Regions from separate parts of the Cellulomonas sp. P2_F12 genome, predicted to be linked through region 2. Evidence: riboswitches for the same ligand, from Rfam matches in the RefSeq annotation. Region 2 holds a riboswitch; each other region holds the start of a gene.
What was found. A riboswitch is a leader RNA that binds a small molecule or an ion and turns the genes downstream of it on or off. The one in region 2 is predicted to bind S-adenosylmethionine.
Positions count from the first base shown of each region.

Region 1 (7,111 bases), on a different contig from region 2:
TCAGGGCGGACGTGTCGCCGACCTGGGTGAGCAGGCCCTGGAACAGCGCCTGGTCGACGGCCGTGACGGCGTCGTCGATCGCGTCCTCGACCGGCTCGACCACGGACTCGTAGAAGTCGATGAACGGCTTCAGCGCGTCGAAGACGCCGAACAGGAAGTTCGCGAACTCGTCGAGCGGGGTCCCGTACTCCTTGAGCGAGAAGACGAGGAAGTCAGGCCCCTGGGCGCCGAAGTTGGCGTACGGGCTGCACGGTTGCTTGTCGAGGAGATCGGCGAGCTCGATGCCTCGCGCTCCCCCGAGCTCGCGCAGATAGCCCGGGACCTTCTGGATGTTCTGGAGATGGACGATCGGACCTGGCATGGCAGCAGCCCCCCGCTGACCGGGCCCGCTCCGTCGCGGGCTCCCGATGGTGTCCGATGCCGGTCACTGACCTCGTCGGCAGTCGAACCTGTGTCTCTATTGCCCCATATGTCCGAATCGGGAACAAGAGAGGCGCGGGGTGAACATCACTCGAACGGGTGACTTCAGGCGGGGTTGACCCGGCGCATCTCGGCCGCCAGCGCGGCGTGCAGGTCGAACGGCCGGCGCTCCAGCTCGGCCGCCACCGTGGCGACGACCTCGGGCGGCTTGTTCTGGCTCAGCTTCTCGAGCATGCGGAAGCTCCGGACGTGCAGGCGCAGGCCGACGGTGCCCCGGGCCATCGCCCGGGCCGGTCCGTCGTAGGACGGGAGGAGGCGCGCGCCCTCGCCGGTCCCCTCGAAGTGCTCGACCAGCCGGCTGAGCACGGCGAAGTTCTCGTCGGCGGACAGCACCTCGGGCCGGCAGGTGAGGTGGGCGGTCACGTGGTTCCACGTCGGGGCGAACTGGCCCTCGGGGTACCACCGGGTCGAGATGTAGGCGTGGGGGCCCTGCACGATGACGAGCACGTCCGAGCCGTCGAGGCGGTGGTTCAGCTCGTCGGGGCGGCCGAGGTGGGTGACCAGGGACATCGAGTCGTCCGTGGTCTCCTCCCAGAGCATCGGGTAGTGGCTGGCGACCAGGCCGCCGTCGGTCGAGGACACCAGCGTGGCCCACGGGTAGCCCTCGACCAGCGCCCGGAGCGCGCGGGGGTCGTCGGTGGCGAACTTGGGGTTCTGGAGCACGTGGCGATGATGCCACCCGGCGATCAGCGGGCGCTGAGGCGCTCCTGGGGCTCCGTGCCCGTGGTCGACCCGGAGACGTCGCGGCGCAGGTAGTTCCACGCGAGGAACGCGCACACCAGCCCGTTGAGGCACCCCATGAGCACGTCGGTGGGGCTGTGCATCCCGCGGTAGAGCCGGGAGGTGCCCACGGAGATCGGGACCAGCAGGCACAGCACGGTCACGACGCCGCGCAGGACCGGGTTGCCGATGCGCTGGGCCACCATCGCGAGGGTGACGTAGAAGGCGGTCGAGGCGCCGGTGTGGCCGCTCGGGTACGCGGACGTGGGCGGGGAGTCGTCGAGGTGCTCGACGTCCGGGCGCTCGCGGCCCACCACCAGCGCGGCGGTCATGAAGACGGCCGCCTGCACGGCGATCGCCTGCGCCGGGACGATGGCCAGCCACCACTGCTTCGTGCGCCACCAGAACAGCGCCGTGAACAGCACGCACGCGCCGATGATGAACTCGGTCGTGCCGATCCCCGAGAGGATCGCGGTGAGCGAGTTGAGCGCCGGCGTCCGGATCGACACGAACCACCGGTTCACCGCGGTCTCGCTCGGCAGGCTGTTCAGCGGGCCGGTGATCAGGAACCCGATGCCGACGACGACGACCCACAGCCCGACCGCCGGCAGCAGCACGCGCACCGCGAAGTCCCGCAGGGCCTCCTTGCGCGTGGGCGCGGACGTGTCGAGCTCGTACCGGTGCAGGAAGGTGTGCATCAGATCTCCGGATCGGGAGCCGTCGCGGACCAGCCGCTGTAGCCCAGGTAGGACGCGCCCGCGAGGGCCGTCCCGAGCGCGAACCCTGCGACGACGTCGGAGGGGTAGTGCACGCCGAGCAGGACTCGGTCGAGGCCGGTGAGCAGGACGGTCGTCGCGGCGACGACGGGGACGACGACCCGCCCGCGCCGCCCGAGCAGCGGCCAGACCAGGAGGGTCAGCGTGAGGGCCACCGCGGCGATGTTCGTCGCGTGCCCGGACGGGAAGCTCGAGCCGGGCGCATGCTCCAGGGCGTCGTCGACCACTGGCCGCGCCCGCTGCACCAGCCCCTTGGCACCCAGCTGCACGGCCCACGCGGCCATGATCGTGAGGAACGCCCACAGCGCCCGGGTGGTCAGGCCGTGGCGCCGCCAGACCCACAGGCAGACCAGCGTCGCCGCGAGGTTGACCCACTTCGCCTGGAAGGCCTGCTGCCAGAGCACGAGCGCCTGCTCGAGCGCGGGGTGCGCACGCGTGAAGTCCGTCGCCCCCTGGATCGCCTGTCGGTCGAGGCGCAGGACGTCGTCCACCTGGGCGCGCACGACGTACGCGAGCACGGCGACCGGCACGGTCAGCGCGACCCCGAACACCGCAGCGCGGAGCAGGGCTCGGCGGCGGAGCGGGAGCGGACGCATCCCCGGAGGCTAGGTGCAGGACCGCCGGCTCGCGCGTCGAACGAGTCAGCCGACGGTGGTCACGACCGTGCCGGCAGGCGCCTGCCACAGGAGGTCGAGCACGTCGTCGGCGACCCGCACGCAGCCGTTCGAGACCTCACCCCGACCGCTCAGCGTGGTCGTGTGGATGGCCGTCGTCGACGTCCCCGACTTCTTGTCGTAGTCGTCCATGACCTCGCTCTGCGACGACAGCAGGAGCACGCGCGGCGTGGTGGTGCCGGGTTCCAGCCAGTGCGTCCCCACGATGAAGGCCGGCACGTGCGGAGTCGGCTTGGTGGGGCTGCCGGTGGCCTTGACCGGCATGACGTGCGTCGTGGTCCCGTCGTCGACGGTGATGGTCTGCGCGGCGGTGTCCACCCGGACCGACCAGCTGGTGCCAGCCGTCTCGGTGTCGGCGGAGTCGATCCAGGCGCTGCGGTCGTTGACCTGCGTGACGTCCTGGCTGGGCAGCGCGCCGCGGGTGGCGAGCATGACGCGGAGCCAGCGTCCGCGCTGGTCGATCACGGGCAGGGTGGTGCGGACCTGCAGCGTCAGGGCGGGGACGACGCCGACGGCCGCGCCGCCGGGTGCGACGCGGGCGGCCGTGTCCCGGACGATGACGGCGGTCTGCCAGCGGCCGAGCGACGGGTCGTCGCTCGCGCGCTGCGTGAGCCCGTCCGTGCTGGGCAGTCCGGCGACGACGTGCACGGGGTCGGTGACGGGAAGCGCGGCGAGATCGGCGGCCGGCGCGGCGGCGACGGCCGGCGCGGCCACCTTCGAGACGGTGATCGGGGCGGCGACCTTCACGACGGGCGCCGGGTGCGCCTCGACCGCGCTGGGGTCGCCCGCGCACGCCCCGACCAGGAGGAGCACCGACGTCGCGAGCAGGGTCGCGACCTTCGTGCGTGCCACGCGTCCCCACCCCCGTCCCGATGTCGTGAGAGGTCATCGTGCGCCTGCCGCGCGCGATCCGGCAAAGCGATCGGCTGTCGGACACCTGATCTCACGATGTGGTCGGGTGTTTGACGCTCCCGCGGTCCCTGTCTAAATTCCCTACCAATAAGGTCAAGATTTCCAGTGCGAAGCCCCGGCTAGCTGGATGGCAACCCTCCGCATGGCGGGGTGCCCCGGGTGAGGACCTGGTCACGGCAGTGCACCGCCGCCGTCGACAACATGCGAGCCCCGGCAACCGCCGGGACGAGAGGACAGACCATGAACGCGACCGGGGTCTCCACCCGTTCGATGCTGACGCGTTCCTGTCCGGCCCTCTGTCGCCGCTGACCGGCTGACCCACCCTCCGCACGCCCCGCGACCGGGGCGCGCGACGCGCACCCCGAAGCGCTCGACGCTCGGTGAGGCGCGCCCTGAACCAGCACCAGAACGGAACACCCATGTCTCGCCACGCCCATCTCGGCATCGATCTCAGCGACACCGGCGCCCACGCCGCCGCGTGGCGCGACCACGGTTCGCAGGGGCAACGGCTGTTCGACGCCGCCCGCCTGCTCGAGCTGGTGGCCGTCGCCCAGCGGGGAGCCCTCGACTTCGTGGTCTTCGACGACGACTTCGCCCTGCACCCGAGCCGCAACACGACCCTGCAGGGCCGGCTCGACGCCGCGCTCGTCGCCGCCCGGCTGGCGCCCCGCACCGCCGGCATCGGCCTGGTCTCGACCGTCGGCACCACGCACACCGCACCGGCGCACGTGGCCAAGGCCATCGCCACGATCGACCACGCGAGCCACGGCCGCGCGGCGTGGCAGGTCGGCTGGGACACCCGGATCGACGAGGTGCCGACCGCCGGGCCGCGCTCGTCGACCGTCGAGTCCTCCGCCGTCGCGGCAGCGGCCGACGCGGCCGCGGTGGTCGGTCGGCACTGGGACCGCTGGGACGAGACGGCGCCGGACCGGCCCCGGTTCGTCGCGCACGACGGCGTGCACTTCGCCTCGAAGCCCTCGACGGCCGCGCCCCGCCCGCCGCAAGGTCGTCCGCCGGTCGTGGTGCGGCTCGGCAGCCACGCCGCCCTCGACCTGGCGGGTCGGCACGCCGACGTCGTGCGGGTGCGGGCGACCGGGCCCGACGAGGCCGCGGAGGCCCGGCTCCGGGTGCTCGCGGCCGTCGCCGCCGCCGGCCGGGACCCCCGCGACGTCCGCGTGCTGGTCGACACCCACCTCGTCATCGGCCCGGACCGGGCGAGCGCGCAGGCCCGGCACGAGATGCTCGCGGAGCTCGAGGGCGTCGACACCGGCACCCTCTCGTTCGTCGGCACCACCGCGGGCTTCGCCGAGCTGGTCTCCACCTGGGTGGACGACGAGATCGCCGACGGGTTCGTCGTGCGGCCGTCGTCGGTGCACACCGACCTGCCCGCCCTGGTCGACGGCGTCGTGCCTCTGCTGCGCGCGTCCGGTCGGTTCCGCGCGGGCTACCCCGGCAGCACGCTGCGCGACACGCTCGGCCTGCCGCTGTCCACCACGAGCTACGCCGCGACGGCCTGACATGACGACGACCACCACGCTGACCGTCCGCTCGTTCGGCCTGCTCGACGAGGAGGTCCGGCCGCTGCTGGACGAGCTCGCGCACGAGTACTCGTCGCGCTACGGCGACCACTTCGGCGTCGACGCCCTGCGCCAGGAGCTCGAGCGCTACCCGGCCCACCAGTTCGCGGCCCCCGACGGGGACCTGATCCTGCTGCTCGACGACGGCGTGGCCGTGGCCGGCGGGGCCTTCCGGCTGCGCGCCGAGCCCGAGCTGGGGGACGCCGCGCGGCTGACCCGGCCCGGGACGCGCGACGCGGACGGGCTGCCCACCGTGCGGACCGCCGAGTACAAGCGGATCTGGACCAGCACGGCGCACCGCCGGCAGGGGCTCTCGCGCCGGGTGCTCGCCGAGCTGGAGACCCGCGCCGTCGCGGCCGGGTACCAGCGGCTCTACCTGACCACCGGGCCGCGGCAGCCCGAAGCCGCCGCGCTCTACCTGGCGACCGGCTTCACGCCCCTGTTCGACACGGCCGCGGACCCGGAGGAGATCGGGCCGCTGGCGTTCGAGAAGTGGCTCTGTACGGACGCGCCCCCGTCCCGTCCGTCCCTCACCACCCCGGAGTGACCGTGTCCACCGCCTTCCTGCACCAGGACGAGTCCCTCGTCCTGTCCCCGCCGCCCGTCCGCCCGCCGGCCGACGAGCCCCGCGTGTACGCCGCCCGCCACCCCGGCCGTTGGATCGCCACGGCCGTGGTCGCGGTGCTGCTCGCGATGGTCGTGAGCTCGCTGCTGACCAACCCCCGCTGGGAGTGGTCCGTCGTCTGGCAGTACCTCACCTGGCCGTCCGTGCTCGACGGGCTGTGGGGCACCCTGCGGCTGACCGCCGCCTCGGCCGTCGTCGGCTTCGGGCTGGGCGCCGTGCTCGCGCTCATGCGGCTTTCCCGCTCGCCGCTGCTGCGGTCGGTGTCGTGGGCCTACATCTGGGTGTTCAGGTCCGTGCCGCTGATCTTGCAGCTGCTGCTCTGGTACAACCTCGCGTACCTGTACCCGACCCTCACGCTCGGGGTGCCGTTCGGTCCCTCGTTCGTCGGCTTCGACACCCTCGACGTCATCGACAAGTTCGGCGCCGCGGTGCTCGGGCTCGGGCTGTCCCAGGCGGCGTACGCGGCCGAGATCGTCCGCGGCGGAATCCTCGGCGTCGACCAGGGTCAGCACGAGGCGGCCGCCGCGCTCGGGCTCCCGCGGTCGCGTCAGCAGCGCCGGATCATCCTGCCGCAGGCCATGCGGACTATCGTGCCTACGGCCGTGAACGAGATCATCGGCCTGGTCAAGGGCACGTCCGTGGTCTATGTGCTGGCGTACGGCGAGCTGTTCTACATCGTCGGGGTCATCTACGGCCGCAACCAGCGGGTGGTCCCGCTGCTCATCGTCGCGGGCATCTGGTATCTCGTCGTCACCACCGTGATCACCGTCATCCAGTACTACGTGGAGCGGCACTACGCGAAGGGTGCGCTGCGGCAGCTGCCGCCGACGCCCCTGCAGCGGGCGCGTTGGGGCGTGGGGATCGGGTGGTCGCGTGTGAGCGGACGACCGCTGCCGGGCGACCTCCCACCCGGCTACGGGCGATCTCGTGGCGTCCTGGTCCGGACCACCACCGCCGCGCCGGACGGGGCCCTCTGATGGCCGCCGGACTGGTCGAGGTGCGGGGCGTGCACAAGGCCTACGGCACGCTCGAGGTGCTCGACGGCGTGGACCTCACGGTCCAGCCGGGCGAGGTCACCGTCATCCTCGGGCCGTCGGGGTCGGGCAAGTCGACCCTGCTGCGGGCCATCAATCACCTCGAGAAGGTCGACCGCGGATCCATCTCCGTGGACGGCGACCTCATCGGCTACCGGCGCCGGTCCGACGGCGCGCTGCAGGAGCTCAAGGAGAAGGACGTCCTGGCGCAGCGGACCCGTATCGGGTTCGTGTTCCAGAACTTCAACCTGTTCCCGCACCTCACCGCGCTCGAGAACGTCGTGGAGGCGCCCATCTCGGCGCAGAAGCGGCC
Region 1 is NZ_JBFUEV010000012.1:9,339-16,449, forward strand. It holds gene AC1DWH_RS18900 (zinc dependent phospholipase C family protein) at 1-361, opposite strand, end outside; gene AC1DWH_RS18905 (FMN-binding negative transcriptional regulator) at 526-1,143, opposite strand; gene AC1DWH_RS18910 (phosphatase PAP2 family protein) at 1,167-1,898, opposite strand; gene AC1DWH_RS18915 (phosphatase PAP2 family protein) at 1,898-2,572, opposite strand; gene AC1DWH_RS18920 (L,D-transpeptidase) at 2,618-3,502, opposite strand; SAM riboswitch class IV at 3,654-3,771, shown strand; gene AC1DWH_RS18925 (LLM class flavin-dependent oxidoreductase) at 3,982-5,079, shown strand; gene AC1DWH_RS18930 (GNAT family N-acetyltransferase) at 5,081-5,686, shown strand; gene AC1DWH_RS18935 (amino acid ABC transporter permease) at 5,689-6,741, shown strand; gene AC1DWH_RS18940 (amino acid ABC transporter ATP-binding protein) at 6,741-7,111, shown strand, end outside.
Region 1: linked by a shared signal. The riboswitch ahead of AC1DWH_RS18925 (LLM class flavin-dependent oxidoreductase) and the one ahead of AC1DWH_RS16070 (aminotransferase class V-fold PLP-dependent enzyme) in region 2 are both predicted to bind S-adenosylmethionine.

Region 2 (7,111 bases):
CCGGCCGCCGCGGTCAGCAGCCCCGCGGGTGCGCGCCGCTCGAGGAGGACGCATGACGCACGACGACGACGAGGCCACGGTGGCCGGGCTGATCAAGGACGCCAAGATCGCGATGCTGACGACGGTCGGCGCCGACGGCTCGCTGGTGAGCCGGCCGATGGGTGTGCAGGACGTGGACTTCGACGGGGACCTCTGGTTCTTCGCCGACGCCGACAGCCACAAGGTGCACGAGATCGAGGCCGGCAGCCCCGCCAACGCGGCCTTCGCCGACTCCACCGCGTGGGTCTCGGTGTCCGGCCCGGCCGAGGTGGTCCGTGACGTGGCCAAGAACCGCGAGCTGTGGGGCGTGACGGCCGAGGCCTGGTTCCCCGACGGCCCGGAGACGCCCGGACTGGTCCTGGTGGTGCTTCGCGGCGAGACCGCGGAGTACTGGCACGCCAAGGGAGGCCGCCTGACCACGGCGTTCAGCCTGGTCAAGGCCAAGGTGACCGGCGAGCGCTACGACGGCGGCGAGAACGAGACGGTCCGGCTCTGAGCGGTCACATCGACGCGACCAGGTTCACCAGCAGCGCGATGATCACGGTGCCGAACAGGTAGCTGAGCAGCGCGTGCCCGAGCGCGGTCCGCCGCATCGGGGACGAGCCGAGGTCGGTGTCGGAGATCGCGAAGCTCATCCCGACGGTCACGGCGACGTACGCGAAGTCGGTGTACCGCGGCGCCTGCTTCATGTGGAAGTCGATGCCGCCGGCGCCGTCGGTCAGGTACATCCGCGCGTACCGCAGCGCGAACACCGTGTGGATGGCGGCCCACGACGCCAGCACGCTGGCCAGCACCGCGATCGTGGGCAGCAGCTGGCCGATGTTCTTGTCCACCAGCACGACGACGACGCCGACCAGGGTGACGAGCGCCGCGAAGAGGACGACGGCGTGAGCGCCCCACCGGGTCGGCTCCTCGCGCGTCGCGTGAGACGCCGTCTCGTCGGGGTCCATCGGGGCGACCGCCGCCCACGTCCAGACGACGAAGACGGCCGCGACGGTCGCCCACCCGGCCAGCACCGCCGCGACCACGGACGTCCAGCCGACGATGATGCCGACGAGGACGCCGGCCAGCGCACCGACGATCAGCCTGACCAGCGACGACGACGCCTTCATGGCGCCAGTGTTCCGCGCGAGGTCCCCCAGGTCGGGGAGGTGTCAGCCCGCGAGTGTGTCGAGCGCCTGCGTGAGGTCGTCGATGAGGTCCGCGGGGTCCTCGAGGCCCACCGACAGCCGCACGGTCGACTCGGCGATGCCGACCGCCGCGCGACCCTCGGGGCCGAGCTTGCGGTGCGTCGTCGTCGCCGGGTGCGTGACCATCGACTTGGCGTCGCCGAGGTTGTTCGAGATGTCCACGATCCGCAGGGCGTCGAGCACGCCGAACGTGACCTTCTTGGCGACGTCGGGCTGCGCGCCGTCCGGCACCGCGAGGTTGAACGTCACGACGGTGCCGCCGCCGGACTGCTGGGCGAGTGCGAGCTCGTGCTGCGGGTGCGACGGCAGGTACGGGTAGCGGACCAGCGACACGCCCGGCTGCTGCTCGAGCCACGTGGCCACCTGCAGGGCCGACGCCGTCTGGTGCCGCACGCGCAGCGACAGCGTCTCGAGGCCCTTGAGCAGCACCCACGCGTTGAACGCCGACAGCGACGGCCCGGTGTTCCGGATGAGCGTCTGCACCGGACCGTGGATGTACTCGTCCGTGCCCAGGATCGCGCCGCCGAGCACGCGCCCCTGCCCGTCGATGTGCTTGGTCGCCGAGTACACGATCACGTCCGCGCCCAGCTCGAGCGGCCGGGACAGCACGGGTGTCGCGAAGACGTTGTCGACGATGACGGTCGCGCCGGCGGCGTGCGCGAGCCTGCTCACCGCCGCGATGTCGACCAGGTCCTGCATGGGGTTGGACGGCGTCTCGAAGAACACGACGTCCGCCGGCGTCGAGAGCGCCTCCTCCCACTGCGCGAGCTCGTGCCCGTCGACGTAGTCGGTGCGCACGCCCCACTTGGCCAGGATCTCCTCGAAGATCACGACCGTGGACCCGAACAGCGCCCGCGCGGACACGATTCGCGACCCCGACTGCACGATCGCGGCGAGGGACGTGAAGACGGCGGACATGCCGGACGCGGTGGCGTAGGCGGCCTCGGCGCCCTCGAGCAGGCGCAGGCGCTCCTCGAACGTGGACACGGTCGGGTTGCCGTAGCGCGAGTAGAGGAAGCGGTCGGCCTCGCCGGCGAACGCGGCCTCGGCCTCGGCGGCGGCGTCGTAGACGTAGCCCTGCGTGAGGAACAGCGCCTCGGAGGTCTCCTGGAACTGCGAGCGGACCAGCCCGCCGCGGACGGCGAGGGTGTCGGGCCGCAGGTCGGAGCGCGGTGTGCGGCGGTCGTCCCAGTCGGCGGGGCCGGGGACGCGCCGGGGGCTCACGCCTGCCGCCACGGCAGGCCGGCGGCGCGCCAGCCGGAGTGGCCGCGGTGGCCGTCCGGGCCGACGTCGCCCTCGAAGCCCTCGAGCACGTTGTACGCCGGGCCGAGACCCGCCGCGGTGGCGGCCTGCGCGGCGGCGATCGAGCGGACCCCGGATCGGCACAGGAACACGACGGGACGCCCCGCCGCGACGCCGGCGTCGGCCAGCTGCTTGAGGAACTGCGGGTTCGGCCGTCCCGACGGGTACGACACCCACTCGACCAGCGCCGCGCGCCCGTCGATCGGCGCGGAGTCGGGGATGCCGACATAGCGCCACTCGGCGTCGGTGCGGACGTCGACGAGCACGGCGGTCTCGTCGGAGGTCAGGAGGTCCCAGGCCTGCTGGGGGGTCAGGTCGCCGGCGTAGCTCATGCAGTTCCTCGTCTCATCGGTCCTGGCGGTAGCACCCTCGGCCGGGCACAAGGTGCCCGCGGGTTGCTGCGGCGTCGTCGAGCCAGATCTCTCGGCCGCTCTGGATGGTGCCGGTGATGCTACGCGCGGCGGTACCGTCGCTCCAACTGGTGGACAAGGCGTCCCGACATCCGAGACGAACCCCGAGGTGCGTTGACAGGCGCCCGGGCCTGCCGGGACCCTCGTTGCAGGTCATGAGCGCCAGCGACAAGCCCCGGCTCGCTGGCCGGCAACCCTCCTCCGCGGTGGGGTGCCCCGGGTGACGACCTGGCCGCGTCCCGTCCGGGACTCGGCAAGCGCGGGGTTCCACCTCCCAGGGGTCCCCCGGATCGTGTCGGAGGACCACCATGACTGCCATCGCCGAGCGCCTCTCGTGTGCCTCCGTCGACGACGTGAGCGCCCTGCTCCCCGTCGTCGGCGGCACCACCACCGTGCCGCTCGTGGACGGGTCCCAGCGGGTCTACGCGAACCTGGACTACGCCGCGAGCGCCCCCGCGCTGGAGTCGGTCGCAGCCCGGGTGACCGAGGTGCTCCCGCTCTACGCCTCCGTGCACCGCGGCGCCGGGTACCTCTCCCAGGTGTCCACCGCGCTGTACGAGTCCGCGCGTCAGACCATCGCGCGGTTCGTCGAGGCCCGTCCCGACGACGTCGCGATCATCACGCGCAACACCACGGACTCGCTCAACCTGCTGGCCGGTGTGGTGCCGGAGGGCGGCCGGGTCCTCGTGCTGGACGTCGAGCACCACGCCAACCTGCTCCCGTGGGTGCAGTCGACGGGGCGTCACGGCAACCGCACGACGATCCTGCCGATCAAGGACACGGTCGCCGCGACCCTCGATGCGCTGCGCGACGAGCTGGCCCGCCAGCCGTACGCGCTGGTCACCATCACGGGCGCGTCCAACGTGACGGGGGAGGCGCTGCCGATCGAGGAGGTCGTCGCGCTCGCCCACGCCGAGGGTGCGCGCGTGGCCGTCGACGGCGCCCAGCTGGTGCCGCACCGCGGCTTCTCGCTGGCGGCGACCGACGCCGACTACATCGCGTTCTCGGGGCACAAGACGTACGCACCGTTCGGCGCGGGGGCCCTCGTCGGCCGCCGCGACTGGCTCGACACAGGCACGCCGTACCTCGCAGGGGGAGGTGCGGTGCGCGACGTGCGGGCCGATCGGACGGTCTGGCAGCCGGCACCGGCGCGGCACGAGGCGGGCTCGCCCAACGTGCTCGGCGCGATCGCGCTGGCGGAGGCGTGCGACCAGCTGGCGGCACTCCCCGCCGGCGCCCTCGCCGCGCACGAGGAGGCTCTGCGGGCCCGCCTCGTCGAGGGGCTGTCCGGCATCGACGGCGTCGAGATCGCGCGCATCTGGCCCGACTCCGCGCCGCCGGTCGGCGTGATCACGTTCACGGTCCCGGACCACGACCCGGGCCTGGTGGCCGCGTACCTCGCCGCCGAGCACGGCATCGGCGTCCGCGACGGCCGGTTCTGCGCCCACCCGCTCCTCGCGCACCTCGGTGCGTCCGGCGGGGCCATCCGGGCGTCGGTGGGCGTGGGCACGACGAGCGAGGCGGTCGACCGCCTGGTCGTGGCGCTGACCCAGTACCTGGCCGACGGCCCGGCCGTCCGCTACGAGGTGGTCGACGGCTGCTGGGCGGTCGTCGACGACACCCGCCCGCTCCTCGCGGTCCACGGCCTGGACCACCTGGCGGCGACGGCGGCGGCAGCCTGCGGCCCGGCCCTGGACGACTGAGCACGCTCGCCGCACCCGCGATCCCCGCAGTCCGGCAGCAGATCCGCCAGCCCGAGTACGTCACTTCGCCCCCGAGAACGTCACAGTGAACTGCCGTTCTCGCGGCGACATGACGTTCTCGGCCGGACGCCGGACGCGTGACGTCGCCCATGATGGCTCCGTGAGCGAGCCCCAGCAGCCACCCGTCGTCCCTCGCGTCGGCGTGCTCGGCGTGCTCGCGTTCCTGTGCGAGCTCGTCATGGTCGCTCTGCTGGCGGTGTCCGGGTGGCGCCTCGGGACCGCCACGGCGGCGTCGGTCGCGCTCGCGGTCGGGCTTCCCCTCGTCGCGATCGCGATCTGGGCCCGCTGGATGGCTCCGGCCTCCGGTCACCGGCTCCGGCGCGGGCCGCGGGTCGCGGCGCAGACCGGACTGTTCGTCGCGGTCGGCACCGTCTGCATCGTCGCGGGTCTGACGGCCTGGGGCGTGGCCTTTGCCCTCGTCGCGTCGGCAGTGTTCGCCCTCGCGAGGGACGCCGACCCGGCACGGCGACCCTGACCGGGCCTAGACGCCACGGCCTCGACCGGCCCGATAGCAGCGCGAGGTCGTGAGTTCGCCACGAAGTCGTGAGTTGCAACTCACGACTTCATCGCAAACTCACGACCTCACGACCACGAGGTGCATCCGGCCGACGGGTACCGGGCGAAGAGGACACAGGGCGCCCACCGGTGCCCGCGCGGTGCGGCGCAGGGGCGTCGGCCGCGACCCTCGTCCGTAGGAGCCCACCATGAGGATCCGTCGCACGCTGTCCGTCCTGCTCGTCGCCGGGGTCGTCGCCGGCGGGGGGCTGGCCCTCGCGCCGGCCGCCACCGCCGCCGCCCCGCCGACGGGCACGGCGAGCCTCGCCGCCCTGCTCGCCTCGGACGGGGACACGTTCGACCACAGCTGGCGGGACTTCGACATCCTCGACCAGGCCGTCGGCGCGGTGCTGGCCGCGAAGCCGTCGAGCCCGGTCGCGGTCCTCGCGGACGGCACGGTCCCGCTGACGGCGTTCCTGCCGACGGACCGCGCGTTCCAGTACCTGGCCAAGGACCTGACGCACCGGTGGTACTTCACCGAGGAGCAGGTGTTCACGGCGCTCGCCGGCGCCGTCGGCATCGACGCCCTCGAGCAGGTGCTGCTCTACCACGTGGTCCCGGGCGCGACGATCGACTCCGGCACCGCGCTGGCCAGCGACAACGCGGTCCTGACCACCGCGCAGGGCGGCACGTTCACGGTCGACGTCATCTCGAAGCGCTTCGGCATCGTGCAGCTGCGCGACCAGGACCGCAACGACCTCAACCCGTTCCTCATCCCCGGCAGGCTGGACCTCAACGCCGGCAACGTGCAGATCGCGCACGCGATCACGTTCGTCCTGCGCCCCGCGGACCTCTGAGCCGATCCTCAGGCGAGCGGGCGGACCGTGCCCGTCAGGTGCGGTCTGCCCGAGCGGGCGTCCCAGCCGGCGAACGTGAACCCGTCGGACCGTGACCCTGCGACCCGCACGGTCACGGTCCCGGGCAGGAGCACGGGCTTCACGAACTCGACCGACCAGTCGAACGCGTCCCCCCGGCCGGCGCCGACGTCGGCCAGCGCCCGGGAGGCCGTGTACATCCCGTGCGCGATGGCCCGGGGGAACCCGAGGGCCTTCGCGGACAGGGCCGACAGGTGGATCGGGTTGCGGTCGCCGGACACCGCCGCGTACCGCCGGCCGACGTCGCCGGAGAGCGTCCAGCGGCCGGTCGGGGTCGGCGGGACGAAGGGTGTCGGCTCGTCGGCAGGCGACGCGGCGGCCTCGGCGAGGGACACCCCGCGTGCCAGGTAGGTGGACACCCCGCGCCAGGCGAGCGTGCCGTCGACGGAGACCTCGGTGACCAGGTCCACCTGCGTGCCGGAGCGGTGCGGGCGCAGGTCGGCGGCGGACGCGCGGACGTCGAGCGCGTCGGACAGCGAGAGGGGCCGCAGCTGCGTGACCCGGTTGGCCAGGTGCACCAGCCCGACGAGCGACAGCGGGAAGTCGGACCGGGCCATGAGGGCGGTCGCCACGGGGAACGCGAGCACGTGCACGAAGCCGGCGGGGAGCTGGTCCGAGGCCGACTCGCCCAGCAGGTGCTGGTAGTCGGTCAGGTGCGACGACGAGGCCCGGACTCCCCTGACCGCGTAGTCCACGGAGGGGAGCGCCGACGGCGCGGACCGGACCTTGTGCGCCACGGCGAGCCCGGCGCCGCGCGCGTACAGCCGGCCGAGCCCGGGAACCTCGGGCAGGACGACCGTCGTCGTCACTGGCCCACCATGTTCTGCCCGCACACGCGCAGCACGCGGCCCGTGATCCCGCCGGCGGCGGGGGAGGCCAGGAACGCGACGGTCTCGGCGACGTCGACGGGCTGCCCGCCCTGCTGCAGCGAGTTGAGCCGACGGGCCACCTGCCGAGTGACGGCGGGGATCCGCGCG
Region 2 is NZ_JBFUEV010000008.1:90,585-97,695, reverse strand. It holds gene AC1DWH_RS16090 (pyridoxamine 5'-phosphate oxidase family protein) at 53-535, shown strand; gene AC1DWH_RS16085 (DUF1345 domain-containing protein) at 540-1,151, opposite strand; gene AC1DWH_RS16080 (O-succinylhomoserine sulfhydrylase) at 1,194-2,390, opposite strand; gene AC1DWH_RS16075 (rhodanese-like domain-containing protein) at 2,450-2,863, opposite strand; SAM riboswitch class I at 2,874-2,974, opposite strand; SAM riboswitch class IV at 3,093-3,207, shown strand; gene AC1DWH_RS16070 (aminotransferase class V-fold PLP-dependent enzyme) at 3,250-4,644, shown strand; gene AC1DWH_RS16065 (YrdB family protein) at 4,805-5,179, shown strand; gene AC1DWH_RS16060 (fasciclin domain-containing protein) at 5,409-6,056, shown strand; gene AC1DWH_RS16055 (MaoC family dehydratase) at 6,065-6,943, opposite strand; gene AC1DWH_RS16050 (3-oxoacyl-ACP reductase) at 6,940-7,111, opposite strand, start outside.

Region 3 (7,111 bases), on a different contig from region 2:
CGCTGGCCGCCGGACAGCTCCGCGGGTCGACGCTGCAGCACCGTCCGGGGCAGCGCGACGAGGTCGAGCAGCTCCGCGGACCGGGCGGCCCGCTCCGCGCGGGACCCGACCCCGAAGGCCTGCAGGGGTTCCGTGATGATCCGCTGGACCGAGTACCGCGGGTCGAGCGACGCATACGGGTTCTGGTAGACCACCTGCATCCGGCGGCGCAGGAGCCGCAGGGCCGCGCCGCGGGTGTGCGTGACGTCCGCGCCGTCCACCAGGACCGAGCCGGAGGTCGGGTCGGCCAGGCGCAGCGCGAGCCGGGCGGTCGTGGACTTGCCCGAGCCGGACTCGCCGACCAGGGCGAGGGTGCGGCCGCGGGGCAGCACGAACGAGACATCGTCGACGGCCCGCAGCGTCCCGCCGCCCGCGGACCGCGGCAGCGCGAAGTCCTTGGACAGGTGCCGGACCTCGAGCGCGGGGACTGCGGTCGGCGGGACGGGCGCGGCGATCGTGCGGGCGCCCCGCAGGCTGGGGGCCGCGGCGAGCAGGGCGCGCGTGTACGGGTCCGACGGCGAGCCGAGCACCTGGTCGGGCGTGCCTTGCTCGACCACCCGCCCCTGCGACATCACGACGATCCGGTCGGCGCGGTCGGCGGCCACCCCGAGGTCGTGCGTGATGAGCAGCACGCCCGTCCCGGTACCCGTCGTCAGCTGCTCGAGGTGGTCCAGGATCTGGCGCTGCACCGTCACGTCGAGCGCGCTCGTCGGCTCGTCGGCCACCAGCAGGCGCGGCTGCGCCGCGAGCGCGATGGCGATGAGCACGCGCTGCCGCATGCCGCCGGACAGCTCGTGCGGGTACTGGCGGGCCCGGACCTCCGGGTTGCTCAGCCCGGCGCGGTCCAGCGCCTCGACCGCCTCGATCATCGCGTTCTTGCGGTCCGCCAGGCCGTGGATGCGCAGCACCTCGGCCACCTGCTCGCCCACGCGGGTCACGGGGTTGAGCGAGACGGTCGGGTCCTGAGGGACCAGGCCTACGAGCAGGCCGCGCACGGAGCGGAGCTCGCGCTGCGTGGCGCGGGCCATGTCGTGGCCCAGCAGGTCGATGCTGCCGTGGTCGATGACGGCGGCGGGGGCGAGCAGCCGGACGACGGCCGCGGCGGTGGTCGACTTGCCCGAGCCGGACTCGCCCACGACTGCGACGGTCTCGCCGGCGTCGACGTGCAGCGAGACGTCCCGGACGGCGCGGACCGTGCCGCGGCGGGCCTTGTAGGCGACGGCGAGGTCGGTGACGGTGAGCAGGCGCTCGCTCATGCGGCACCCCCGTCGGGACGGTCGAGGGACCGCGAGATGCGGCCGGCGGCCAGCACGCTCACGGCGATGGTCAGGCCGGGCAGCGTGGTCAGCCACCAGGACGTCCGCAGGTAGTCGCGGCCGCCGGACACGAGCGCGCCCCACTCGGGCGCCGGGGGCGGCGCGCCGTAGCCGAGGAAGCTCAGCGCGGAGACCGCCAGGATCGCGGCGCCCAGCTGCAGGGCCGCCAGGACGACCACCGGGCCGGCGGCGTTGGGCAGCACGTGGCGGAACAGGACGGACCACCAGCGGCTGCCGCCGGCGTGCGCGGCCTCGACGTACACGGACGAGCGGACGCGCAGGACCTCGGAGCGCATGATCCGCGCCACCGTGGCGACGCTGGCCAGGCCGACGGCGATCGCGACCTTGACCGTGCCGAAGCCGAGCGCCGTGATGAGGGCGAGCGAGAGGAGCAGCGCCGGGATGGACAGGAGCACGTCCACCGCGCGCATGACGACGTCGTCGAACACCCCGCCGACGAAGCCCGCCAGCAGCCCGACGAGGGCCCCGACCAGCAGGCCGACGCCGACGGCGACGAGGGCCGCCTCCAGGGTCAGGTGCGTGCCGTGAACCACGCGCGTGTAGAGGTCGCGACCGAGCTGGTCGGTGCCGAACCAGTGCGCACCCGACGGGGGTTGCAGCTTGTCCGCCGGCACGCCGGTCAGCGGGTCACCCGGCGCGAGCAGCTGGGGGACGAACGCGGCGAGCAGGACCAGGGCGATCCAGACGAGGGCGAGCAGCAGGCCGGGCCGGCGGGCGAGCTCGCCCACCCAGGCGAGCGGGCCGGGGGTCGCGGCGTCCTGCCGGTCGCGGATCGCGTCGGCCAGGCGGTCCGGGGCGGTGGCGGCGAAGTCGTCGACCGCGACCTTCTCGTTCAGGAGGTCCGTCATGTCACACCCCCGCCGTGACGGGCCGACGGACCTGCGCCGCCTCGGTCGACACCGGCGCCTTGACGGGCCGGCTGCGCCGGACGATCCGTGGGTCGAGCAGCGGGTACAGCAGGTCGACCGCGAGGTTGACCAGCACGAACACGGCGGCGGCGAAGAGCACGATGCCCTGCACCACGGGGATGTCCTGCGCGCTGACCGAGGTGGCCGTCAGCCGGCCGATGCCGGCGCGCGAGAACACGGTCTCGGTGACCACCGCGCCGGCGAGCAGCTCGCCGATCACCAGGCCGATGACCGTGAGGGCGGGCAGCGAGGCGTTGCGCAGCGCGTGCCGGAAGTGGACGCGTGCCGGACTCGCGCCCTTGGCGCGCGCGGTGTCGACGTAGGGCTGGGCGAGGCTGTGCCGCAGCGAGCGCGAGAGCATCTGGGCGATGAGCGCAGCGGTGGGCACCGCGAGCGTCACGGCCGGCAGCACGATCGACGCGAACCCCTTGTTCCCCACAGCCGGGAAGATCGGGTTCGCGAACGAGAACCACTGCACGAGCATGAGGCCGAACCAGAACGACGGGATGGCCACGCCGAGCGGGGGCAGGCCCAGCAGCGCGTTGGACAGACCCCGGCCGCGTGCCAGCGTCGCGACGACGGCCAGCCCGCCGCCCAGCAGCAGCGCCAGCACGAACGCCGCGCCCGCGATGGCGGCTGTGGGCGGGATCGCCTCGGCGATCAGGCCGAGCACCGGACGGTGCAGGACGACGGACGTGCCGAGGTTGCCGCGCAGCAGGGCGCCCAGCTGCGTCACGTACTGCACGGGCAAGGGCTGGTCGAGCCCGTACTGGGCCCGCAGCGCGTCGAGCTGCTCCGGCGTCACGTCGTTGGACTCGCTGCCGTACATGAGCGAGACCGGGTCGCCCGGCAGCGCGTAGAGCACGACGAACGTGACCGTGTAGGCGGCCCAGAGCACCAGGACTGCCTGGCCGAGGCGGGTGCCGATGTAGCGGGACATGTGAGCGGTCGTCCTCGATCTGCCGGACGGGTCCGGCGGGTCTGTGCTTGCACGGCGGGTGCCGTGCCGGGTCGTCACCTGGAGCACCCCGTCACACCTGAAGGGTTGCTGCCCGACCAACCAGGGTTTGTCGTCGGGGCTCGAGACCGGCGCGAAGGTAGGCACGCGGTCGGCGGTCGTCAACGATCCGCCGGGCCTTCTCATCAGGTGGACAGACGTCTCACGCACGGTTCGAGCGGCCCCTGCCGCGAGCCGTACCGGGATGTGAGAACCCCGTCCCGATCGTTGACATCGCCGGGTGCGCGGTCGACCCTCCGGCGCAGGTCACGAGCTCCGCCGTCTGGCTCGGCAGGCGGAGCAGCAACCCTCGGTGACGTGGGGTGCTCCCGAGCAAGACCCGGCCCGCCGGATCGCGGAGGGCAAACGTCCGACACCCCAGGGAACCGTCTTGTCCGTCGATCTCCTCCCGTCCTCCGTCGCTGCGCGCTACGGCGGCGCCGCGCCCACCGACCTCGCGACCTCCGACGTCATCGAGCTCCAGCTGGCCCACCGGTCTGTGCGCCGCTACCTGCCGGACGACGTCACGGATGCCGAGCTCGCCGCCGTCGTCGCCGCGGCGCAGTCCGCCGCCACCAGCTCGAACCTGCAGCTGTGGAGCGTGGTCGCAGTCCGCGACGACGCGCGCCGCGCCGCCCTGTCCGCGCTCGCGGGCGACCAGGCCCACATCGCGCAGGCCCCGCTGCTTCTCGTCTGGCTGGTCGACCTCGGGCGCGCGCACGCCATCGCGGCCGCGCACGAGGCGCCGACCGAGGGCGCGGCCTACCTCGAGACCGCGGTCGTCGGGTTCGTCGACGCCGCGCTGGCCGCGCAGAACGCGGTGCTCGCCGCGGAGTCGCTGGGCCTGGGCACCGTGTACATCGGTGCGCTGCGCAACCGTCCGGAGCAGGTCGCCGAGTTGCTTCACCTACCGCAGCACGTGTTTGCCGCGTTCGGGCTCGTGGTCGGGCGGCCGGACCTCAGTGAGAACACCCGCGTCAAGCCCCGCCTGCCGCAGTCGGCCGTGCTGCACCACGAGACGTACGACGACGCCGAGCACGCCGACGCGGTCGCCGCCTACGAGGGCCTGATCGGCGACTTCTACGCCGAGGAGGGACTGTCCCACTCGTGGGTCGAGAGGGTGCTCGCCCGGCTCTCCGGTCCGGCCGCGCTCAACGGCCGCGACCAGCTGCGGTCGGCCCTCGAGGCGCAGGGGTTCGGGCTGCGATGACCACCACCACCTCCACCGGGGAGGTCACGCTGGCCGTCGTCCCGTGGACGCACCCGCACGCCGGTCGCCTGCGCGACCAGATGGACGCCGAGCTGGCTCCGCGCTACGCCGACCTCCTCGCGCAGCGCGGTCCGCGCGTGCCCGTCGATCCCGCCTCGATCCTGGTGACCTACGTGGCCTACGACGGGGACCGTCCCGTCGGCACCGCCTCCCTACGCCTGGTCGACGGCGAGCACGAGGTCAAGCGTGTCTTCGTCGCCGCCACCCACCGCCGGCTCGGCCTGGCCGCCCGGCTCCTCGACGCGGTCGGGCGCTTCGCGGCCGACGCGGGCGTGCGCACGATCGTCCTGCAGACGGGGGTCCGGCAGCCGGACGCGGTCGCGCTGTACCTGCGCGAGGGCTGGCGCGCTGTCGAGCCCTTCGGCGACTACGTGGGCGACCGGCTGAGCCTGTGCTTCGCCAAGGACCTGCTCGAGGCCTGACCCGAACCCCCTCACGAAGGAGAGCACCATGACCGACACCACCACCCGCCCCGGCGCCCCGGCGGAGCACCTGAGCCTCGAGGAGGCCGCGGCCCTCGCGCCCGCGGTCAGCCCGACCGAGGCCGCCGAGCGCGTGGCCGAGGGCGCGTTCCTGCTCGACGTGCGCAGCGAGGCCGGCCGGTCCCGCACGGGCTCGATCCCGGGGGCCACGATCGGCGACCGGTACGCGATCGACCAGGAGTTCGACCTGACCGCGGCCACCCGCCACGCGCCGATCGTGTCGCTGGACACGCCGATCGTCGTCGTCTGCGGCTCGGTGCGCGGGTCGGGGCCGGTCGCGGCCGAGCTGCGGGCCAAGGGTTTCACCAACGTCGTGCACGTCGAGGGCGGCTTCCCCGCGTGGAAGGACGCCGGGCTGCCGGCCGGGGCGCCCGTCGGATGACCAGCCCGTCCACCGCCTTCCTCGACGAGCTCCGGGCGCTGACCGAGCGTCGTCGGGCGTCGTTCGTGCCGCTGACGTCGCCGTTCGCGGGTGCCGACGAGCCCTCGCGTGCCTTGGTCCGGGCGGCGGCCAAGGCGGGCGAGACCGACGTGCTCGACGTCGCGCACGCGATCCACTCCCACCCGGAGGAGGCGTTCCGCGAGGTCCGCTCGGTCGCGGCGGTCGCGGACCTGCTCGCCCGGCACGGCGTGCCCGCCACGATGGGGTCGCACGGGCTGTCGACGTCGCTACGCGCCGGCCTGACCGGCCACGGCCCCGACGACGGCGCCCCGCGCGAGGACGCCGGCCCGACGGTCGCGATCCTCGCCGAGTACGACGCCCTGCCGGGCGTCGGCCACGCGTGCGGCCACCACCTCATCGCGGGGGCCGCGACGGGGGCGTTCCTGGCGCTGCGGCAGGCCGTCGCGGACGGGCTCGAGCTGCCCGGCCGGGTGCTCCTGCTGGGTACGCCGGCGGAGGAGGGCAGCTCGGGCAAGGAGATCCTGGCGCGCAACGGGTTCTTCGCCGGCGTCGACGCGGCGATCATGGTCCACCCGTTCGGGTTCGACGTGGTCGACCACCCGTTCCTCGGTCGTCGGCAGCTGCGCGTGACCTATCACGGGGTCGCGGCCCACGCGTCGGCCAGCCCGTTCATGGGTCGCAACGCGCTGGACGCCGTCGCGCTGAACTATCAGGCCGTGGCGATGCTGCGCCAGCACATCCCGCCGAGCGACCGCGTGCACGGCGTGGTGCTGGAGGGCGGGACCCGGCCGAGCGTCGTGCCCGAGCGGGCGACCGTGGAGTACTACGTGCGGTCGGCCAGCCCGGCCACGCTCAAGGACCTCTCCGAGCGCCTCGCCGGCATCGCCCAGGGGGCCGCGTTGGCCACCGGCACGACGGCCGAGCTGGTGTGGGACGCCGCCCCGTTCACGCTGCCCGTGCGCACCAACTCGCCGCTGGCGGAGCGTTGGGCCGTGCACCAGGCGGGTCAGGGCCGCACGGTCCTGGCCGGCGGTGTGGTGCCCGAGATCCTCGCGGCGTCCACCGACTTCGGGAACGTGAGCGTCCGCCTGCCGGGCATCCACCCGATGATCGCGGTCAGCGACCCGGACATCGCCCTGCACACCCGCGAGTTCGCCGAGGTGGCCGGCGGCCCGCGCGGCGACGCGGCCGCGATCGACGGTGCCGTCGGGCTCGCGCTCACGGCGCTGGACTACCTGGCCGACCCGGCGCTGCGCGCAGCGGTCCGGCAGGACTTCGACGACGCCGGAGGCGTCCTGGACGTGGAGGGGTACTTCTCGTGAGCATCGAGGTGCGGATCCGCCTCGTGCGGCCCGACGAGTACGAGCGCGTCGCGCAGCTGTCCGTCGACGCGTACGGCCACGACTACGACCTGCCCGACGACTACCGCGCCTCCCTGGCCGACGTGGCCACCCGCGCGCGCGAGCACGAGGTGTGGGTGGCCGAGGACCTGGCGACGGGGGAGCTGCTCGGCACGGTCGCCACCCCGCGGCCCGGCGAGCACATCTCGGAGCTGGGACGCGACGGCGAGCTCGACTTCCGCCTGCTCGCGGTCGACCCCGCGGCCCGCCGACGGGGGATCGGGGTGCTGCTCACCGAGCACGTCATCGCGCTCGCCCGGCAGCGGGACCTCGAC
Region 3 is NZ_JBFUEV010000001.1:1,057,501-1,064,611, reverse strand. It holds gene AC1DWH_RS04870 (dipeptide ABC transporter ATP-binding protein) at 1-1,295, opposite strand, end outside; gene AC1DWH_RS04865 (ABC transporter permease) at 1,292-2,224, opposite strand; gene AC1DWH_RS04860 (ABC transporter permease) at 2,226-3,224, opposite strand; SAM riboswitch class IV at 3,263-3,372, opposite strand; SAM riboswitch class IV at 3,547-3,656, shown strand; gene AC1DWH_RS04855 (nitroreductase family protein) at 3,673-4,491, shown strand; gene AC1DWH_RS04850 (GNAT family N-acetyltransferase) at 4,488-4,973, shown strand; gene AC1DWH_RS04845 (rhodanese-like domain-containing protein) at 5,002-5,415, shown strand; gene AC1DWH_RS04840 (M20 family metallopeptidase) at 5,412-6,758, shown strand; gene AC1DWH_RS04835 (GNAT family N-acetyltransferase) at 6,755-7,111, shown strand, end outside.
Region 3: linked by a shared signal. The riboswitch ahead of AC1DWH_RS04860 (ABC transporter permease) and the one ahead of AC1DWH_RS16070 (aminotransferase class V-fold PLP-dependent enzyme) in region 2 are both predicted to bind S-adenosylmethionine.

Region 4 (7,111 bases), on a different contig from region 2:
CCACCTGGATGACGGCGATGCCGGCGGCCTCGAGGTCGGCGATCTCGTCGCGCAGGGCCAGGCCGACCTGGTTGGCGGTGTCACCCAGCGGCTGGTCGTCGCGGACGAACGACCACGCGAGGATGGTGACCGGACCCGTGAGCATGCCCTTGACCGGCTTCTCGGTCAGCGACTGCGTGTAGGACGACCACTCGACCGTGATCGGCTTCGGCCGCGAGACGTCGCCCCACAGGATCGACGGGCGCGTGCAGCGCGAGCCGTAGGACTGGACCCAGCCGTTCTGCGTCACGGCGAACCCGTCGAGGTTCTCCGCGAAGTACTGGACCATGTCGTTGCGCTCGGGCTCGCCGTGCACCAGCACGTCGAAGCCGATCTTCTCCTGCAGCTCGACGACGCGGCGGATCTCCGCCTTCATCTCGTCGTCGTACTGCTCCTCGGTCAGCTCGCCCTTGCCGAAGGCGGCGCGGGCCGTGCGGATCTCGGTGGTCTGCGGGAACGAGCCGATGGACGTCGTCGGCAGCGGCGGCAGGTTGAGGCGGGCCGCCTGGGCGACCTTGCGCTCGTCGAACGGACCGCGGCTGAATGCGGCCTCGTCGAGGGCGGCCACGCGGTCGCGGACGGCCGGGTTGACGACGCCGGGCGCCGTGCGGCGCGAGTTGACCGCGTCGGTCGCCGCGAGCAGCTGCTCGTGGATGGCCTCGCGGCCCTCCGTCAGGCCCTCGGCCAGCGTGACGACCTCGACGACCTTCTCGTCGGCGAAGGCGAGCCAGGTCGTGAGCGTGGCGTCGAGGTTGGGCTCGTCGCCCGTGGTGTGCGGGACGTGGAACAGCGACGTCGAGGTTCCGACGGTCACCGCGGCGGCGCCGAGGCCCTCGAGCTGCTCGAGGACGGCCAGCTTGGCGTCCAGGTCGGCGCGCCAGATGTTGTGGCCGTCGATCACGCCGGCGACCAGCGTCTTGGTCTCCAGGCCGGGGACGGACTCCGTCGGCGCGTGGCCGCGGACCAGGTCGATGCCGATGGCCTCGATGTCCGTGGCGGCGAGCACCGGGAACGCCGCGCCGAGGTCGCCGTACGGCGCCGCGATGAGGATGGCCGGACGCTCCGGGCGGGCCAGGTCGGTGGCGAGCGCGCGGTACGCCTCGATGACGGACGCGAGCAGCTGCTCGGCCGGCACGGCGATCGAGTCGGAGACCAGCGCGGGCTCCTCGAGCTGCACCCACGTGGCGCCGGCGGCCGCGAGGTCCGTCAGCAGCGCGGCGTAGACAGGCAGCAGGTCGGCCAGGCGGTCGATGGGCGCGAAGCCCTCGGGGGCGTCCTCGGTGGCCTTGGCCAGGGCGAGATAGGTGACGGGGCCGACGATGACCGGGCGCGTGAGCACGCCGTCGGCCAGGGCCTCCTGGAACTCCCGCACGGGGCGGTTGCTGGCATACCGGAACTCGGTCTCCGGACCGATCTCGGGGACCAGGTAGTGGTAGTTGGTGTCGAACCACTTGGTCATCTCGAGCGGGAGGTCGTCGCCGCGGCCGCGGGCCACCGTCGAGTACCCGGCGAGGTCCAGCGCACCGTCGGCGCCGACGACGTCCGCGAAGCGGGCCGGGACGGCACCGACGACGGCCGTCGCGTCGAGCACGTGGTCGTAGAAAGAGAACGCGCTCGGGATGGCCGGCACGTCGGTGGCCAGGCCCAGCTCGGCCAGGCGGGTGCGGGTGCGCTTGCGCAGGTCCGCGGCGGTGGCCTCGACCTCGTCGGCGGTGGTGCGGCCGGCCCAGAACGCCTCGAGGGCCTTCTTGAGCTCGCGGCGCGGGCCGATGCGGGGGTAGCCGAGCACGGAGCTGGCGGGGAAGGTTGCAGTGCTCATCTGGTTCTCAGTCCCTCGGGGGTCGGGCGGGTGCCGTGTCCTGCGGCCATCCGGCCAGGTCGGGAGCTGTCCGAGCTCCGCCGTCGAGGTGTGCACCCTCGAGCAGGTCAAGTGCGGCATGGTGCTGGTTGAACGTGTACAGGTGGACGCCGGGCGCTCCGCCGTCCAGGACGCCGTTGACCAGGTCGACGCTGGCGCGGATTCCCCGGCGGTGGCGGTCGAGCTCGTCGTCGGCGGAGCCGAGCAGGTCCAGGAGGCTCTCCGGCACGGGGACGCCGGTCAGCTCCTGCACCCGCAGCAGGCGGGCGGGGTCCGTGGTCGGGATGATGCCCGGGATGATCGGGATGGTCACCCCGGCCTCGCGGGCCTCCGCCACGATACCCAGGTAGTCGTCCGCGTCGAAGAAGACCTGCGTGATCGCGAAGTCGGCGCCGGCCTGCTGCTTGGCCAGGAGCGACGCGACGTCCTGCGCGCGGGTGCCCCCCGTGGCGTGGTTGCCGCGCGGGAACGCCGCCACGGCGACCGACAACGGACGCACGCGCGCCCGGACCGCCTGCGAGGGGCTGTCCGCGCAGCGCTGGGCCTCGATGTCGCGCAGCAGCTCGACCAGCTCGCCGGCCGTCTGCAGGCCGTCGGGGTGGGCCTCCCAGCCGCTCTGGTCGGACGGCGGGTCGCCGCGCAGCGCGAGGAACGAGCGGAGGCCTTCGTCGAGGAACTCCTCGACGATCTCAGTGATCTCCGCGCGCGAGGTCCCGACGCAGGTCAGGTGCGCGATCGGGTTGAGCGTCGTCTCACGCAGCAGCCGGCGGACCAGCGCGCGCGTGGTGACCCGGGTCTTGCCCGAGGCGCCGTAGGTCACGGACACGAAGTCCGGGTGGACGGCCTCGAGTGCGCGGATGGTGGCCCACAGGCGGGGCGCGGCGTCGGGGTTTCGCGGCGGGAACAGCTCGAACGAGATGGTCGGGCGGTCGTTCGCGGTGTGCGCACGCGCGGCCGGTGCGGCGTGCAGTCCGGGCGTGCGCGGCTCCACGGCGGCGGCGCTCACGGCGCGATCCGTGGCGTGGTCTGCACCGGTGCGGTGCGGGGACACGTGGTCTGCGGGGACATTGCTCACTCCATCGTCCCTGGCGGAAGCACCCACACCCTCGGCGGGGAGGGGGGTTGCTGCGGCGTCGTCGAGCCAGGTCTCTCGGCCGCTCTGGATGGTAGGCGCGATGCTAGACCGCCGATCACATGGTGGGCAACCGTGCTCGACCTGTGAGACGACCGCGTCCGTCGCTCGACTGCCCGGCGTCGACGCCGGGATCGCGCTGAGGGCAGCGCGGAGCCGAGGGGGCTCGCCGCGAGTGGTCGGTCAGTGCGGGCGGCGAGGGGAAAGGGTGCCGGTCTGCATGCGGCTGCGCTGCGACGGCACGTCGAACCAGGAGTTGGGGGAGCCGGCGGGGACGGACAGCAGCCCGTCCTGGACCGCCGCGAGGATCCCGGCGTCGGGGACGACGTTGTCCGTCAGAGCCTCGGCCGCCGCGCGCACGGCATCACGCCGAGCGTCGTGGTCGGGGATCTCCGTCATGGGCGGCACTGTAGTCCGCGTCACACTCGGTTCCGAGACCCCCGCGGCAGCGTCACCCGGCAGGAGTAATGGTCACTCCGACGGGTGAGTCGAGGCGGCCGACGGGCAGGTCGCCAGATGGTCGTCGACGACCCCGCAGGCCTGCATCGCCGCGTACGCCGTGATCGGTCCGACGAACCGGAAGCCGAGCGACTTCAGCTCCTTGGCGAGCGCGCGCGACTCGTCGGTCTGCGCCGGGACGCCGGCCCAGGTCAGAGGCCTGACGTACCCGGTGCGGTCGGGCGCGTGCGACCAGAGGACCGCGTCCAGAGTGCGTCCTGCGGCGTGCAGACCGCGCAGCGCGCGCCCGTTGGCGATGGCCGCCTCGATCTTGGCGCGGTTGCGCACGATGCCCGCGTCGGCCATCAGCCGGGCGACGTCGTCGTCGCCGAACTCCGCGACCAGCTCGGGGTCGAAGCCCGCGAACGCGGTCCGGAACGCGGGTCGCTTGCGGAGCACCGTGATCCACGCGAGGCCGGACTGGAAGCCCTCGAGCGCGATCCGTTCGAAGAGCGCGTGCTCGTCGTGCACGGGCCGGCCCCACTCCTCGTCGTGGTACTGCTCGTAGAGCGGGGTGCCGTCGCCGAAGCAGCGGCCGGTGATCGGGACGTCGGGCGAGGTCATGCGCCGAGTCTGCCCCGCGCCCCCGACACCGATCCCGACCCGAGTGGACGGCCGGGGCTGTGGGCGGCTCAGTCCGTGGGGGTCGCCAGCGCGATGAGCCGCTCGATGCCGTCGAGGATCAGGGTGGTCCCGAAGTCCAGGGCGTCCGCATCGGCGGCCCGGTCGTCGGGACCGAACGAGAAGGCGCCCGCGGCGGCCGCCTGCAGCAGCGCGGGGTGGGAGGTCGGAGAGGCGAGCGCGCCGATGAGGTCGCCCAGGTCCGGGGACTCGTCGGCGCCCTCGGCCGTGCCGATCGCTGCGGTGCGCCTGCTCCCGGTCAGCTCCTCGGTGACGCGCAGCTGGTCCAGGGAGTGCGTGGCCAGCAGGCCGATCGCGCCGACCTTCTGCCGCTCGGACAGCGGCGTGCCCGCGAGCGCGGCGAGCATGCCCTCCATCCACGCCAGCCGACCCGGTCCGACGGCGTGCAGCACGGTCGTCGTCCGGGCCAGCCACGGGTGCGCGTGCAGGATCGGCTGCTGCACGGCGAGGATCAGCTCGAGCTGCTCGCGCCAGCCGCCCACCTCGGGACCCAGGACCGGTGGGCGCCCGGCAGCGCGGTCGGACATGAGGCTCAGCACCTCGTCCTTGGACGAGACGTAGCGGTACAGCGACATCGTCGTGAAGCCCAGCGACTCGGCCAGCCGGGCCATGGAGACCGAGTCGATCCCCTCGGCGTCGGCGAGCGCGATCCCGGCATCGGCGATCTGCTCCAGGGTCAGGCCGGGTCGAGGCCCGGGCCGCCCCTCGGTCGGGGTGCGCCACAGGACCGCGATCCCGGGCGGCAGCTCGACGGGAGCGGCGGCCCCGCTGCCGGCCACCCGCACGGCCTGCCGCCGCGCCTTCTCGGCCACCCGAGCCGCCTGCTGCTGGGCGAGGGCGGCGGCGCGCTGCGCCTTCTCGGCCTCGCGCAGCTGCTTGGCGGCCTCCCGGACCGCCTGCTGCGCCTCCCGCTCGCGCTCGGTCCGCCGGCGTTCCGCCTCACGGGCCAGCTCCTGCTCGGCCTTGAGGCGGTCGCGCTCGACCCGTTCGGCCTCCTTGCGGACCCGGTCGGCCTCCTTCTGCGCCTCCCGCTCGGCGTCGCGGTCGGCGCGCTCGAGGTCGCGACGCAGCCGGTCGGCCTCCTTCGCCTCCGCGCGCGCCGCCTTCTCCCGGTCGCGACGCAGGGCGTCGGCCTCGCGACGGCCCTCGTCGGCCACTACGTCCTCGTCGTGCGCCACGGCACCTCCTTGACGGTCGATCCTACAAGTGTGTATGAAGTACACACACAGTTTACGCCATACACAGAAAGCGAGATCGCGATGACTGCTCCTGTCGTCGTCGCCCGGGGGCTCCGCAAGTCCTACGGCGACCTGACCGTGCTCGACGGCGTCGACCTCGATGTCGCCCGGGGGGAGGTGCTCGCCCTCCTGGGTCCCAACGGCGCCGGGAAGACCACGACCGTGCGCATCCTGGCCACGCTGCTGCGGCCCGACGGCGGCTCCGCGCACGTCGCCGGCAAGGACGTGGTGCGCCAGCCCGCCGAGGTGCGGGCGGCGATCAGCCTCACGGGGCAGTTCGCCGCCGTCGACGACCTGCTCACGGGCGTCGAGAACATGCACCTCATGGCCCGGCTGGCGCACCTGGGCCGGGCGGAGGTGCGCACCCGCAGCGCCGAGCTGCTCGAGCTGTTCGACCTCACGGACGCCGCCGGCCGCGTGGTGAAGACCTACTCGGGCGGGATGCGCCGCCGGCTCGACCTCGCGGTGGGCCTGCTGGCCCGGCCGCAGGTGGTGTTCCTCGACGAGCCCACCACCGGGCTCGACCCGCGCAGCCGGAACGATCTCTGGGACGTCATCCGGGACGTCGTCGCCGAGGGCACCACCGTCCTGCTGACCACGCAGTACCTGGAGGAGGCCGACCAGCTGGCCGACCGGGTCGCCGTCATGGACAACGGCCGGGTCATCGCGAACGGCACGGCACCCGAGCTCAAGCGGGCGGTCGGGTCGGCGCACGTCGAGCTGCGCCTGGCCGACGGTGCCGAGGAGCGCATCCTCACCGACGGCTCCGTGCCGGACGTGCGGCGGATCCTCGCCGACATCGAGCGCCGCGGCGTCGCCGTCGACACCTGGGAGATCCGCTCCCCCACGCTCGACGACGTCTTCCTCACGCTGACGGGCCGGCCCACCGAGCCCGAGCCCGCACCCGCCCTCGTCACCGCCCGGGAGTCCTGATGACCACGCTCGCCCCGCAGCCCCCCGCCCTCGGCTGGTCCCTGCACGACTCGACCGCGCTGATCGACCGGTGCCTGCGCCGCTCGCTGCGCCAGATGGACACGATCCTGCTCGCCGTGATCCTGCCCGTGTCCCTGCTGCTCATGTTCGTCTACGTGTTCGGCGGCGCGATCGACAGCGGGGGCGGGTACGTCGACTTCGTCGTCCCCGGGATCATCCTGCTGACGGCCGGGTACGGGTCGGCGAACACCGCCGTGGACGTGGCCAACGACATGACCGGCGGCATCATCGACCGGTTCCGGTCCCTGCCCATCCGGCCCACCGGGGTGCTCACCGGGCACGTCGTGGCCAGCATGGTGCGCAACGCAGTGTCGACCGCGCTGGTCATCGGCGTCGCCTTCCTGGTCGGGTTCGACCCCGACGCGACGGCGCTGGAGTGGGCCGCGGCGATCGGGCTCATCGCGCTGTACGTCCTGGCGCTCACGTGGGTGGCCGTCGCGATCGGCCTGGTGGCGTCCGGGCCCGAGGCGGCGAGCGGGTTCACGTTCGCGATCCTGTTCGTCCCCTACGTGTCGAGCGCCTTCGTGCCCACCGAGTCGATGCCGTCGGCGCTGGAGACGATCGCGACCTACAACCCGATCACGCCGATCACCGACACGGTGCGCGGGCTGCTGCTCGGGACGCCCGTCGGCGACTCGGCCCCGTCGGCCATCCTCTGGTGCGTCGGGATCTTCCTGGCCGGCCGCGTCGGGGCCGCGCTGCTGTTCCGTC
Region 4 is NZ_JBFUEV010000004.1:132,759-139,869, reverse strand. It holds gene metE (5-methyltetrahydropteroyltriglutamate--homocysteine S-methyltransferase) at 1-1,858, opposite strand, end outside; gene AC1DWH_RS11200 (methylenetetrahydrofolate reductase) at 1,866-2,903, opposite strand; SAM riboswitch class I at 2,971-3,067, opposite strand; gene AC1DWH_RS11195 (hypothetical protein) at 3,213-3,428, opposite strand; gene AC1DWH_RS11190 (DNA-3-methyladenine glycosylase I) at 3,501-4,091, opposite strand; gene AC1DWH_RS11185 (TetR/AcrR family transcriptional regulator) at 4,160-5,347, opposite strand; gene AC1DWH_RS11180 (ATP-binding cassette domain-containing protein) at 5,429-6,340, shown strand; gene AC1DWH_RS11175 (ABC transporter permease) at 6,340-7,111, shown strand, end outside.
Region 4: linked by a shared signal. The riboswitch ahead of AC1DWH_RS11200 (methylenetetrahydrofolate reductase) and the one ahead of AC1DWH_RS16070 (aminotransferase class V-fold PLP-dependent enzyme) in region 2 are both predicted to bind S-adenosylmethionine.